DNA from 4 places in the Burkholderia sp. IDO3 genome. Region 4 is predicted to be linked to each of the others. Evidence: predicted binding sites of a transcription regulator. Region 4 holds the regulator's gene; each other region holds the start of a gene.

Region 1 (3,536 bases), on a different replicon from region 4:
CGCGACGCGTTCCTGCAGCTTTTCGCGGTCGTAGTCGGACGTCGCCTCTTCGATCTGCACGCGAATCTGCTTCACGCGCGCCTCGATGTTCTTCGCGTCGCCCGCGCCGTCGATCACCGTCGTGTTTTCCTTGCCCACTTCGATGCGCTTCGCCTGGCCGAGTTCGGCGAGCGTCGCCTTCTCGAGCGTGAGGCCCGTTTCCTCGGCGACGACTTGCCCGCCGGTCAGGATCGCGATGTCCTCGAGCAGCGCCTTGCGGCGATCGCCGAAGCCCGGCGCCTTGACCGCGACCGTCTTCAGGATGCCGCGAATGTTGTTCACGACCAGCGTCGCGAGCGCTTCGCCTTCGACGTCTTCCGCGATGATCAGCAGCGGACGGCCCGACTTCGCGACCTGTTCGAGCACCGGCAGCAGGTCGCGGATGTTCGAGACCTTCTTGTCGTGCAGCAGGATGTACGGGTTCTCGAGCTCGGCGATCTGCTTGTCGGGATTGTTGATGAAGTACGGCGACAGATAGCCGCGATCGAACTGCAATCCTTCGACGACGTCGAGTTCGTCGGCGAGCGATTTGCCGTCCTCGACGGTGATCACGCCTTCCTTGCCGACGCGGTCGATCGCTTCGGCGATGCGCTGGCCGATCGATTCCTCGCCGTTCGCGGAGATCGTCGCGACCTGCGCGATTTCCTTGCTGGTGGTGGTCGGCTTGCTGATCTTTTTCAGCGCGTCGACGGCCGCTGCAACCGCCTTGTCGATCCCGCGCTTCAGGTCGAGCGGATTGAGCCCGGCCGCGACGTATTTCTGGCCTTCGCGCACGATCGCCTGCGCAAGCACGGTGGCCGTCGTCGTGCCGTCGCCGGCGGCATCGCTGGTGCGCGACGCGACTTCCTTCACGAGTTGCGCGCCGATGTTCTGCAACTTGTCCGCGAGTTCGATTTCCTTCGCGACCGACACGCCGTCCTTCGTGACGACGGGGGCGCCGAAGCTGCGTTCGAGCACGACGTTGCGGCCCTTCGGCCCGAGCGTGACCTTCACCGCGTTCGCGAGAATGTTGACGCCTTCGGTCAGCTTCGCACGGGCGACGTCGCTGAAAATGATTTCCTTCGCTGCCATGATTGCACTCCGTTATTGATTGACGACCGCGACGATGTCTTCTTCGCGCAGCACCAGGAATTCGGTGCCGTCGACCTTGACGGCCTGACCCGCGTACTTGCCGAACAGCACGCGTTCGCCGACCTGCAGGTCGGGCACGATGCGCTGGCCGTCCGCGTCCTTGCGGCCGGGGCCGACGGCGATCACTTCGCCCTGGTCGGGTTTTTCAGCGGCGCTGTCGGGGATCACGATGCCCGAGGCGGTGGTGGTTTCCTGGTCGAGTCGTTTCACGATGACCCGGTCGTGCAAGGGGCGTAGGCTCATCTTTCCGTCCTGTTCTGTTGCGTCGAAATTGGTTGGCACTCTTCATCAGAGAGTGCTGACGAGTATAAAAACGCGCGGCGGCGCGATCCAATAACGGATTCGGAAAAGCATTTGCGCGAATGCGCTATGGACGGGGGAACGAGGCGGGGCGGTTGAACGGCGGAGGGAGAGAAGGCGGCCCGAGCCGCCTTCTTTCGTTACGAGGCGACGCGAATCACGACTTTCCCGAAATGCTGCCCCGACTGCAGGTACGCGTAGGCCTGCGGCGCTTCGTCGAAGCCGAACACGCGATCGACCACCGGCTTGATCCGCTGCGCGTCGACCAGCCGCACGACGTCGTCGAGCATCGCGCGGCTGCCGACCATGAAGCCGTGCAGTTGCCGGACGCCGCCGATCAGCGACAGCAGATCGAGCGCCGGGCCGCCGAAGCTGCTGAGGCCGCCGATGATCGACACGATGCCGCCGATCTTCGTCGCGGCGATCGAGCGCGGCAGCGTATCGCGTCCGCCGACTTCGACGACGAGATCCGCGCCCGCGCCGCCGGTGAGCCGCAGCACTTCATGTTGCCATTCGGGAGCTGCGCGATAGTTGATCGTTGCGTCCGCACCCAGTGCGCGGGCGCGTTCGAGCTTTGCATCGCTAGACGAGGTCACGATCGTGCGCAGTCCGGCCGCATGGGCGAGCTGCAGCGCAACGATCGATACGCCGCCCGTGCCGAGCAGCACGACGGTTGCGCCCGGTCCCAGGCCGCCGTCGACGAACAGCGCATTCCACGCGGTGATGCCCGCGCACGACAGCGTCGCGGCTTCTTCGTAGTCGAGATGCGCGGGAATCGCGACCAGCGCGGTTTCGTCGGAGACGAAGCGTTCGGCGAGCACGCCGTCGAAATGCGAGCCGGGCGACCCCGAGACTTTCTGCTGCGTGGGCGGCCCGTCGATCCAGTGCGGGAAATAGGTGTTGATCACGCGATCGCCCGGTTTGAACCGCGTCACGTCGCGGCCGGTTTCGACGACTTCCCCGGCGCCGTCGGCGACCGGTATCAGCGCATCGGTGCCGATGCCGAGATAGTCGCCGCGCGCGAACATCAGGTCGCGATAGTTCAGCGCGGCCGCGTGGATCTTCACGACGACGTCGGTCGGGCCGACCGGACGAAGCGTCGCGTCGATGCGCCGGAGCCCGGCAACGCCGTCGCCCGGTTTGACTTGCCATGCATGCATGTCGACTCCTTTTTCGAGATAGACCGGACTATCATAGTGTTGCGCGAGGGGACGCATTGGCGAGAATTCGGCCAACGATTGTCGCCAGTGTGGACACAAACCTGTCACCTCACCGGAGCGGAATTCCATGGACGAGCGGTTGAGAGGCGTCGCCGAATTTGTCGACGTCGTGGAGTCGGGCAGCTTCGCGGCGGCGGCGCTGCGCCTCGGCATGACGCGTTCGGCCGTCGCGAAGATCATCGCGCGACTCGAACAGCGTCTCGGCGCGCGGCTCCTGCAGCGCACGACGCGCCGGCTCGGCCTGACCGACGAAGGGCTCGTCTATTACGAGCAGTGCCGGCGGCTGCTGGCCGAACTCGGCGAGACGGAGGCCGCGCTCGACGCGGGCCGGCGCGAGCCGACCGGGCGCGTGCGGATCAGCGTGCCCGTGCTGTTCGGCCGGCAATGCGTGGCGCCCGTCGTGCGGCGTCTCGTCGAGCGTTATCCGCGGCTTGAAGTCGACGTGTCGTTCAGCGATCGCGTCGCCGATCTCGTCAACGACGGCTTCGACGTCGCAGTGCGGATCGGCGCGCTGGCCGACACCAGCGCGCTGGTCGGCCGAAAGCTCGGCGTACAGCGCATGGGCATCTGCGCATCGCGCGCGTATCTCGATCGTCATGGCCGGCCGTCGGGGCTCGACGCACTCGCGTCGCATGTCGGCATCGCGTATTCGCGCGGCGGGCAGCCGACGCCGTGGCGGATCATCGGCGCGGACGGCGCGGTGCACGACCATCGTCCGGCCGGCCGCCTGCGGTTCGACGACTTGCAGGCGATCGCCGACGCGGCGGCAGCCGGCGCGGGCCTCGCGTGGCTGCCGTGCTGGTTGATGGCGCCGTATATGCGCGACGGCCGTCTCGCGCTCGTGAT
Region 2 (3,536 bases), 140 kb from region 4:
GCTTCTTCGCCGCCGTTCGTGACGATCTGGCGCAGCGGCTCTTCCATGGCGCGCAGCACGATCTTGATGCCGGCGTTCTGGTCGGCGTTCGCGCCGGTCAGGGCTGCGATCGCGGTGCGAGCGCGGATCAGCGCAACGCCGCCGCCTGCCACGATGCCTTCTTCCACAGCTGCGCGCGTTGCGTGCAGTGCGTCTTCGACACGTGCCTTCTTTTCCTTCATTTCGACTTCGGTCGCAGCACCGACCTTGATCACTGCCACGCCGCCGGCCAGCTTGGCCACGCGCTCTTGCAGCTTTTCACGGTCGTAGTCCGACGTCGCTTCTTCGATTTGCGTGCGAACTTGCTTGACGCGCGCTTCGATGTTCACGGCTTCGCCTGCGCCGTCGATGATCGTCGTGTTTTCCTTGCCCACTTCGATGCGCTTCGCCTGGCCCAGTTCTGCCAGCGTTGCCTTCTCGAGCGTCAGGCCGGTTTCTTCCGCGACGACTTGACCGCCGGTCAGGATCGCGATGTCTTCCAGCATGGCCTTGCGGCGATCGCCGAAGCCCGGCGCCTTGACCGCAACGGTCTTCAGGATGCCGCGGATGTTGTTGACGACCAGCGTTGCGAGCGCTTCGCCTTCGACGTCTTCGGCGATGATCAGCAGCGGACGGCCAGCCTTCGCGACTTGCTCGAGCACCGGCAGCAGATCACGGATGTTCGACACCTTCTTGTCGTGCAGCAGCACGAACGGGTTGTCGAGGACGGCGACTTGCTTGTCCGGGTTGTTGATGAAGTACGGCGACAGGTAGCCGCGGTCGAACTGCATGCCTTCGACGACGTCGAGTTCGTCGGCGAGCGACTTGCCGTCTTCGACGGTGATCACGCCTTCCTTGCCGACCTTGTCCATCGCTTCAGCGATGCGATCGCCGATCGACGAGTCGCTGTTCGCCGAGATCGAGCCGACCTGTGCGATTTCCTTGTTGGTCGTGCACGGCTTGCTGATCTTCTTCAGCTCTTCGACAGCCGCTGCGACTGCCTTGTCGATGCCGCGCTTCAGGTCCATCGGGTTCATGCCCGATGCGACGTACTTCATGCCTTCGCGAACGATCGATTGCGCGAGGACGGTTGCCGTCGTCGTGCCGTCGCCTGCGTTGTCGCTGGTCTTGGAAGCCACTTCCTTGACCATTTGCGCGCCCATGTTCTGGAGCTTGTCCTTCAGCTCGATTTCCTTCGCGACCGACACACCGTCCTTGGTGACCGTCGGGCCGCCGAAGCTGCGCTCGAGCACGACGTTGCGGCCCTTCGGACCCAGCGTGACCTTGACTGCGTTGGCGAGAATGTTCACGCCTTCGACCATCTTCGAACGGGCGGAATCGCCGAATACGACGTCTTTAGCTGCCATCTTCTAACTCCTTGAATTCTTGGGAATATGTACCGTCAGTGGACGCTTACTTCGCGTTGACCACGGCCATGATGTCTTCTTCGCGCATGACCAGCAGCTCCTGGCCGTCGACCTTCACGGTCTGACCAGCGTACTTGCCGAACAGGACGCGATCGCCGACCTTCACGTCGAGCGCGATCGGTGCGCCCTTGTCGTCGCGCTTGCCCGGGCCGACCGCGAGGATCTCGCCTTGATCCGGCTTTTCAGCAGCAGCTTCGGGGATCACGATGCCCGAGGCGGTCTTGGTTTCCTGATCCAGGCGCTTGACGATCACGCGATCGTGCAAAGGACGAAGGTTCATATTCACTCCTCTCTTGACTGAGATTGAAGAACGCTTAGGGAATCTGCCCGGCGGATCGCCCGGCAGAGAATTGTTAGCACTCTCGTGCAGCGAGTGCTAATTATATGGACGGGTTTTGACAAATTCAAGAAGGGAGGCCGAACGAATTTTCGGCGCGGCAAAGCAGGCGGAAAAGCACGCAACCACAACGAAAACCCCTTTTAAAACAAAAACATGGGAAACCCGAACCGGCCTGATCGGCGCGCGCGGCTCGCCCCGAAAGTCGTTCAGCCCCGTTTGGACACCGGGTAAGCACGGAGTTCCTGCGTCCGGCGACATCGCGTCGCAAAGCCTGCACGGACGCCGATTCCGTCCACTGCAACGCCCTCGCTCGCGCCCGCCGCCGGCCCGTCGCGCCCCCTCCTCGCCGCGACATCGGCCCGCATCGAACCAATCAATTGCATTACGCCGATATTTACGGTTTAGCGCGTTGCTAAACACGCGCGAAGCCCCATCCGTAAGGCCTCCCATTACATTCAGTAATTTAGATGAGAATCATTCTCGTTTACATTGACTTTCTCATTTGACACTCCTACGATGCGCCGCGTTGCGTTCGTTTTCGTGCTCCGACCGACAGGTGCCGAGCGTCCGGACAGCGACCGACAAGCAGGACTCCACACTAATTAGAGCCAGGGATTCGATATGACCTTTGCGTCGCGCCATGGAGACCGCCTCCGCGCCCGGATGCGCCCCGCCGCCTGCGCGGTTCTCGTCGCCGGAGCGACGTTCGCCTGCGCCGGCGCCTATGCGGACACGCCGGTCGATGCGCAGCCCGAAGCGCCCGAAGCCGACCTCTCGATCCAGGCCCAGCCGACCAACATGTGGACCGGCATCTGGACCCGCCAGAACCTGCTCGGCGACATGGGCGGCATCCGCCCGTGGCTCGGCAAGTACGGCGCGACGCTGCAGATCACCGAAACCAGCGAATACCTCGCGAACCTGCGCGGCGGCCTGAATCGCGGCGGCGCGTACGACGGGCTCACGACGGCCACGTTGACGGTCGACACGCAGAAGGCGATCGGCCTGCCCGGCGGCACCTTCAACGTCAGCGCGCTGCAGATCCACGGCACCAACCTGAGCGCGCGCAACCTCGGCACGCTCAACACCGCGAGCGGCATCGAGGCGCAGGACACGACGCGCCTCTGGGAGCTGTGGTACCAGCAGTCGTTCCTCGACAAGCGCGTCGACGTGAAGATCGGTCAGCAGAGCCTCGACCAGGAATTCATGGTCAGCACGTACGCGAACACGTTCGTCAACACGATGTTCGGCTGGCCCGCGCTGCCGTCGTACGATCTGCCGAACGGCGGCCCCGCGTATCCGCTCGCGGGCCTGGGCGTGCGCGTGCGCGGCCAGATCACGCCGAAGCTCACCGCACTCGCGGGCGTGTTCGACGGCGATCCGCTCGGCAACAACCCGAACAACCTGAGCGGCACGAACTTCAACCTGCACAACGGCACGCTCTATATCGGCGAGCTGCAGTACGCGCTGAACCAGCCGGCCGACGGCGAGATGGACACCGGCCAGTCGAACGGGCTGCCGGGCACCTACAAGATCGGCGTCTGGTATCACAACGGCCGCTTCGCCGATCAGAACGTCGGCACCGACGGGCTGTCGCTCGCGAGCACCGCATCGAACGGCATCGCGCAGCAGCATCACGGCGACTACAGCTTCTACGCGGTGGCCGACCAGATGATCTGGCGCCCGGACCCGACCGGCGCGAAGAGCCTCGGCGTGTTCGCACGCGTGATGGGCGCGCCGGGCGACCGCAACCT
Region 3 (3,536 bases), 1.1 Mb from region 4:
CGCCCCGACGCGGTGTGGGAAGTCCCGTATCTGCCGATCGACCCGGCCGACCTCGGCCGCAGCTACGACGCGGTGATTCGCGTCAACAGCCAGTCCGGCAAGGGCGGGGCGACGTTCCTGCTCGAACGCGGGATGGGCTTCACGCCCACGCGCCGCGTGCAGATCGAGTTCAGCGCCGCGGTGCAGACGCTCGCCGACGCATCCGGCGAGGAAGTAACGGGCGACGCGATCTGCGCGCTGTTCGCACGCGAATTCTTCGAGACGGATGGCCCGGCCGCGCGCCACGGCAACGGCGCACGCTGGCAGAACCACGAGATCGCGGGCGCGCCGCCGGCCGACGCGACGGCCGAGGACGCCGCGCAGCGCGCGGCCGCGGCGTTCGCAGCGGCGGCCGGCGTGACGATCGACGTCGCGTCGTGCGAGCACGCACGCGCGACGGACGGACGGATCGCGGTATCGGTCGGCTGCCGGGTCGGTGATGCGCCGCTGCGGCATGGCGTCGGGCTGCACGCCGATGCGGCAAGCGCCGCGCTCGACGCGGTCGCGAGCGCGATCAACCGCTCGGCGTGGCAATGCGCCGACCGCCGCGCGGCAGCCTGACTGCCGGGCTTCGCTTCAAGGTTTGAACGTCAGCGAGCGGTGTGTGACCGCCCGTGCGCCGCGCGATCCGCGCCGCACGGGCCAGCAAAAAGCGGCCCAGAAGGCCGCTTCGGTCGGGACATGAAAACGGGCGCTACCCGCGCTCACGTCTCGGTCGCACACCGCGTCGCCTGCCACGCCAGCAGGCGCCAGTGGCCCTGCTCGTGGGTGTGGACGGCGGTGTAGGCGATCGGGAACACGAGCCCGCCGTTGTTCGTTTCCATCTCGATCAACGCGCGCCCCGTGACGACGCAGGTTGCGTCGCCGACCGGCAGCAGATCCTGCGACTGGATTTCGATCTGGCGATAGCGGCGGCGGCCGGCGACGATGGCGTCGATGAACTGCTGCTTGGTTTCGCGCTTGCCGTTGGTGTGCACGAAGAACACCTTGTCCGACAATTGCGCAGCGAGCGCTTCGCCGTCCCCGTCCACCATCGCCCGGAACCGATCGCGCTCGAGCGCGCGGATCGCATCGACCACCTTCGCCATCGCCTGACTCCTCGGCAACGCGCCCGCCATGCGGGCGTAGTACGGATCAGAAGTTGTACTGCACGTAGAACTGGTGGAAATTTATACCAGGATTCGGCTCTTTGATACCCGCGTTAGACACATGTTCGAAACGGTAGCCGACCTGATACTGTTGCCGTTGGCCGAACTGCACGCCCACCCCTGCGGTCGGCGCGAACTGGAACGCGGTCGACACCGAGAAATTGTTCGAGATCGTCGGATGCGTCAGCAGCCGGATGCCGCCGCCGGCCTCGATGTACGGCCGAATGTCCCCTGCGCTCTTGATGAAACGGAACATCGGCGTCACGCCGAATTCGCCGATGCTGCTGTGGACGTTGCCGCCCGTGTGCCAGTAGCCCACGTGCCCCTCGACCGCGAACGCGAAATGCCAGCCGCCGATTTCCCACCAGTTCCAGCCCGGATCCCAAACCACGCCGAGATCGCCCTTGTCGATCCCGTGACGGTCGGAAAACCCGCCGCCCGCCTGGATCCCCCACCGATCCGCGAATGCTGCCGTCGATCCGCCAAGCAATGACGCAGCGAGCATCGCATGCAGCGCAAGCCGGCTGCGGGGCCGGCGATTCTTTTTATTGTTCATCTGACACTCCAACTTTTTGGGTTGAATGGAGCCTGCCGCAGCGGCCGGACTCGAGCGAACTGAATGGTATGGTAAAGGACTTTCCGGATCGGCATCACGAAGCGAAATGGTTTGCTTCTAAAACTACAAAAATCGAAATCGTCTACTGATTCCCATCGAAAACAACGGCTTACGGAACTTCGCCGCTTCATCCGGGTCGCACTTTAGACTATCGATTCGACTAACCCGATAGAAAAACCGGGAACTCCGATGCCCACGTGCGCTCTAAGGAATTAGCACTCGGATTGCGGGAGTGCTAAGATTGGCCCCGGAGTCTCATCCGAGACCAGGGGTTTGTCCCTGATTCCAAAGGAGTTTTTTAGTGAGCCACGCTTTGACCCTTCCGAATACCCTGAGCCCGACGCCGGCCAAGGCCGAATCGGCAGGCTCGCTGGCGCTCGCAACTCAATCGATGTTGTCGGGCCAGCTTGGCAACATCGACGCGTATATCCAGGCCGTCAACCGCATCCCGCTGCTGACCGCCGAGGAAGAACGCCAGTACGCAACCGAATTCCGCGACAACAACAACCTCGACTCGGCGCGCCGCCTGGTGCTGTCGCACCTGCGGCTCGTCGTGTCGATCGCCCGTAACTATCTCGGCTACGGGCTGCCGCACGGCGACCTGATCCAGGAAGGCAACATCGGCCTGATGAAGGCCGTGAAGCGCTTCGACCCGGCGCAAAACGTGCGCCTGGTGTCGTACGCGATCCACTGGATCAAGGCCGAGATCCACGAGTACATCCTGCGCAACTGGCGGATGGTGAAGGTCGCGACGACGAAGGCGCAGCGCAAGCTGTTCTTCAACCTGCGCAGCCACAAGAAGAGCATGCAGGCGATGACGCCCGAGGAAATCGACGGCCTCGCGCAGGAGCTCAACGTCAAGCGCGAAGACGTGACCGAGATGGAAACGCGCCTGTCGGGCGGCGACATCGCGCTCGAAGGGCAAGTCGAGGACGGCGAGGAGTCGTACGCGCCGATCGCCTATCTGGCCGATTCGCACAACGAGCCGACCGCCGTGCTGGCCGCGCGTCAGCGCGACATGCTGCAGACGGACGGCATCTCGCAGGCGCTCGACGCGCTCGACGCGCGCAGCCGCAGGATCATCGAGGCACGCTGGCTGAACGTCGACGACGACGGCTCGGGCGGCTCGACGCTGCACGATCTCGCCGCCGAATTCGGCGTATCCGCGGAACGCATCCGCCAGATCGAAGCGAGCGCAATGAAAAAGATGCGCACCGCACTCGCCGAATACGCGTAAAGCCCGGCGATTCAGAGCGCTTCACCCAAAACCGCTGCCCCACCGGCAGCGGTTTTTTTTCGCCTGTTTGTCCGCCGGCCGCCGCGCTTATTAATCGACCTTATTGATCGGGTATTGGGCGGCTTGCGCCCCCTTCCGCATAACCTTGATCTAACTCAAGTTTTTACCCGCAATTAGCGACGGTCTGCCGCAGCGCAGCACTCGGCATCGGAAAGCCGGCATTTTAAAATCGGCATGTCGGCGCAAAAGGATTAATAACAGCTCCACCGCCGCCATAAATCCGACGTAAAGTCGCCCCAAAACCGACGTAAATCGATTCAGGATTATCGCCTTGATCTCGATCAATAAAGAGCCTGCGCCGCCTCCCCCACCGGCCGCCGGTGCGATCGGCTGGCGCGCCCGCATCGCCGCGTGGGCCCGCGGGCCCACGCTCGTGCGCGACATCACGCTGGTGCTGATCGTCAAGATGATCCTCCTGATGTCGCTCAAATACGCG
Region 4 (3,536 bases):
TCGACCCGCCGCACGCCGGCCTCGCCAAGCTCGCGCAGCGTCGGCGCCGTGTACGGCTGCAGCCATTCGGCCTTGCCGAAGCGCGACTGGAAGGTTACGCGGCATTCGAGCGTCGACAGTCCGAGCGCGGCCATCAGCAGCGCGCCCGTCTGCTGGCACTGGTCGTGATAGGGATCGCCGAGGTCGAGCGTGCGCTTCGGCACGCCGTGAAAGCTCAGCACGAGCTTGTCGCCGGCCGCGAAATCGGGCCGGCCGTGCTGCGCCCAATACTGGCGCACCTGCTCGGCCAGCGCGTGGATATAGGCCGGATGGTCGGCGTAATGCCGCACCGTGCGCACTTCCGGCTGGTTGCGCATCCGCGCGAGCGCCGCGAACGCGGCATCGAACGCCGTCGCGGTGGTGGACGCGGAGTATTGCGGATACATCGGCATCAGCAGCACGCGCTCGACGCCCGCCCGCTTGAACTGCGCGAGCGCGTGCGCAATGTTCGGGCTGCCGTAGCGCATCGCGTAGTCGAGCTTCACCTGATAGCCGTTCGATGCGAGCAGGTGCCGCACGCCTTCGGCCTGGCGCTCGGTGTACACGCGCAGCGGCGAGCCTTCGGGCATCCAGACGGCCGCGTATTTCTTCGCGGACGCGCGCCCGCGCAGCGGCAGGATCAGCGTGCGCAGCAGCACCTGCCAGACGGCCTGCGGGATTTCGACGACACGCGGATCCGACAGGAATTCGGCCAGATAGCGCCGCACCGCGCGCGGCGTCGGGGCGTCGGGCGTGCCGAGGTTGATCAGCAGCACGCCGATGCGATGGGCGGCCGCGGTACTCGAAGGCGGCTCAAGATCGAAACGCATGGGCAGGAACGTGCTCGGGGCACGCAGTCGAACGGCCCTCAATTATAGCGGGCCGCCTCGCTCCGGTCGGCTGGCCGTTCGGCCGACTGGCGGCGCGCACGGCGCCGCGGCACGATTGCGGAACGGTATCGGCGCCGGTTACTGCTGGCTCAGCGTGAGCGACAGCAGGCGCGCGGTGATGTCGACGATCGGGATCACGCGGTTGTACGCCATGCGGGTCGGCCCGATCACGCCGAGCGTGCCGACGATCTGGCCGTTCACCTCGTAAGGCGCGGTGACGACGCTCATTTCCTCGATCGGCACGAGCGTCGATTCGCCGCCGATGAAAATCTGCACGCCCTGGGCGTGGCTCGACACGTCGAGCAGTTGCAGGAGGCCCGTCTTTTGGTCGAAAACGTCGAACAGCTTGCGCAGCCGCGCCATGTCGGACGACAGGTCCGCCACTTCGAGCAGGTTGCGCTCGCCGGAAATGAGCACGGTGTCCTCGGTGTCGGGCACCTCGGTGCTGGCCGTCACGGCCGCATGCATCAGCGTGGTCATGTCGCCGCGCAACTGGTCGATCTCGTCGCGCAGGCGGCGGCGCACCTCGTCGAACGACAGGCCGGCAAAGTGCGCGTTGATGTAATTCGACGCCTCGGTGAGCTGCGACGGCGAATAATCGCGCGGCGTCGCGAGCATCCGGTTCTGCACGTCGCCCTCGGGGGTGACGATGATCAGCAGGATGCGCTTGTCCGACAGGCGCATGAACTCGATCTGCTTGAACACGTGGCTGCGGCGCGGTGTCAGCACGACACCCGCGAACTGCGACAGGTTCGACAGCACGCTCGCCGCGGCCGCCACCACCCGCTGCTGCGGCTCGCCGGCCTGCAGCGTGTTCTGCACCTGGCGCGCCACGGCCTCGGCGTCGATCGGCGCCTCGACCGTCAGCATCGTGTCGACGAACAGCCGGTAGCCGCGTGGCGTCGGCACGCGGCCGGCCGACGTGTGCGGGCTCGACACGAGGCCGAGCTCCTCCAGGTCGGACATCACGTTGCGGATCGTTGCCGGGCTCAGCTCGAGCCCGGAGTAACGGGACAACGTACGCGAGCCGACCGGCTGACCGTCGGCGATATACCGTTCGATCAGGGTTTTCAGGAGGGTTCGTGCGCGAGGATCTAGCATGGTGGAAAATTTTAGCGCAACCGCGCGACCACGGCGAGTGGCCGCGGCCTGCGTCGGGCGGGCTGGCCGATCCGGCCCCGCCGGCGCACAGCCGGTTCTTTTCGTCAACGAGCTATGGTGTAATGCCGGCATGAAAACCGGTAATCAGTTCAACACTGTCGCGCTCGTCGGCCGCAGCAACACGCCCGGCATCGCCGAGCCGCTCGCCACGCTGGCTGGCTGCATCGCGAAGCTGGGCTTCGAGGTCGTCTTCGAAGGCGAAACCGCGCGCGAAATCGGCATCACCGGCTATCCGGCGCTCACCCCGGCCGAAATCGGGGCGCGCGCCGACGTGGCGGTCGTGCTGGGCGGCGACGGCACGATGCTCGGCATCGGCCGCCAGCTCGCGCCGTACAAGACGCCGTTGATCGGGATCAACCACGGGCGGCTCGGCTTCATCACGGACATCGCGGCTGCCGACATGCAGGCGCTCGTTCCGGTGATCCTGTCGGGCAAGTTCGAGCGCGAGGAACGCTCGCTGCTCGAAGCGCGGATCATGCGCGACGGCGAACCGATCTACCATGCGATCGCGTTCAACGACGTCGTCGTGAACCGCAGCGGCTTCTCCGGGATGGTCGAGCTGCGCGCGTCGGTCGACGGCCGGTACATGTACAACCAGCGCTCGGACGGCCTGATCGTCGCGACGCCGACCGGCTCGACCGCCTACGCGCTGTCGTCGGCCGGCCCGATCCTGCATCCGCAACTCCAGGGCATCGTGCTCGTGCCGATCGCGCCGCACGCGCTGTCGAACCGGCCGATCGTGCTGCCCGACGATTCGAAGATCGCGATCCAGATCGTCGGCGGCCGCGACGTCAACGTGAACTTCGACATGCAGTCGTTTACCGCGCTCGAACTGAACGACACGATCGAAGTGCGCCGCTCGAAGCACACGGTGCCGTTCCTGCACCCGATCGGCTACAGCTACTACGCGACGCTGCGCAAGAAGCTGCACTGGAACGAACACGCATCGAACGAAGACGACAAGGCGTCCTGACGCACCCACGCCCGACACCATGCTCCGCCACCTCTCGATTCGCGACTTCGTCATCGTCGCCGCGCTCGATCTCGAATTCGACAGCGGCTTTACCGTCTTTTCCGGCGAAACCGGCGCCGGCAAATCGATCCTGATCGACGCCCTTGCGCTCGCACTCGGCGAACGCGCCGACGCGAGCGTCGTGCGCGCCGGCTGCGGCCGCGCCGACATCACCGCCGAATTCACGCCGCACGACCGTGTCGCGCGCTGGCTCGACGAACATGCATTCGACGCCGACGACACCGTGATGCTGCGCCGCGTGATCGACGCGAACGGCCGCTCGCGCGCGTTCATCAACGGCACCAGCGCGACGCTCGCGCAGTTGCGCGAACTCGGCGAGATGCTGGTCGACATCCACGGCCAGCATGCGCACCAGTTGCTGATGCGCCCCGACGCGCAGCGCGAACTGTTCGACACGCACGCGGGGCTCGTCGCCGATGCCGCGAACGTCGCCC

What was found. The regulator HrcA, encoded in region 4, represses chaperone genes, less so after heat shock. The targets are predictions, from matches to a motif close to TTAGCACTCNNNNNNNNNGAGTGCTAA.
Region 1: the regulator HrcA is predicted to act here: its motif matches at 1,446-1,472, upstream of groES (co-chaperone GroES).
Region 2: the regulator HrcA is predicted to act here: its motif matches at 1,799-1,825, upstream of DCN14_RS18525 (co-chaperone GroES).
Region 3: the regulator HrcA is predicted to act here: its motif matches at 2,016-2,042, upstream of rpoH (RNA polymerase sigma factor RpoH).

What each region holds. Positions count from the first base shown of each region.
Region 1 covers NZ_CP028962.1:544,150-547,685, forward strand. Annotated here, with positions in the region: gene groL (chaperonin GroEL) at 1-1,110, opposite strand, end outside; gene groES (co-chaperone GroES) at 1,123-1,413, opposite strand; gene DCN14_RS02670 (NAD(P)-dependent alcohol dehydrogenase) at 1,611-2,630, opposite strand; gene DCN14_RS02675 (LysR substrate-binding domain-containing protein) at 2,758-3,536, shown strand, end outside.
Region 2 covers NZ_CP028963.1:873,011-876,546, reverse strand. Annotated here, with positions in the region: gene groL (chaperonin GroEL) at 1-1,385, opposite strand, end outside; gene DCN14_RS18525 (co-chaperone GroES) at 1,432-1,725, opposite strand; gene DCN14_RS18520 (carbohydrate porin) at 2,449-3,536, shown strand, end outside.
Region 3 covers NZ_CP028963.1:3,191,585-3,195,120, forward strand. Annotated here, with positions in the region: gene leuA (2-isopropylmalate synthase) at 1-600, shown strand, start outside; gene DCN14_RS29655 (nuclear transport factor 2 family protein) at 744-1,127, opposite strand; gene DCN14_RS29660 (acyloxyacyl hydrolase) at 1,174-1,743, opposite strand; gene rpoH (RNA polymerase sigma factor RpoH) at 2,105-3,040, shown strand; gene cydP (cytochrome oxidase putative small subunit CydP) at 3,366-3,536, shown strand, end outside.
Region 4 covers NZ_CP028963.1:729,258-732,793, reverse strand. Annotated here, with positions in the region: gene hemH (ferrochelatase) at 1-848, opposite strand, end outside; gene hrcA (heat-inducible transcriptional repressor HrcA) at 987-2,009, opposite strand; gene DCN14_RS17885 (NAD kinase) at 2,140-3,042, shown strand; gene recN (DNA repair protein RecN) at 3,062-3,536, shown strand, end outside.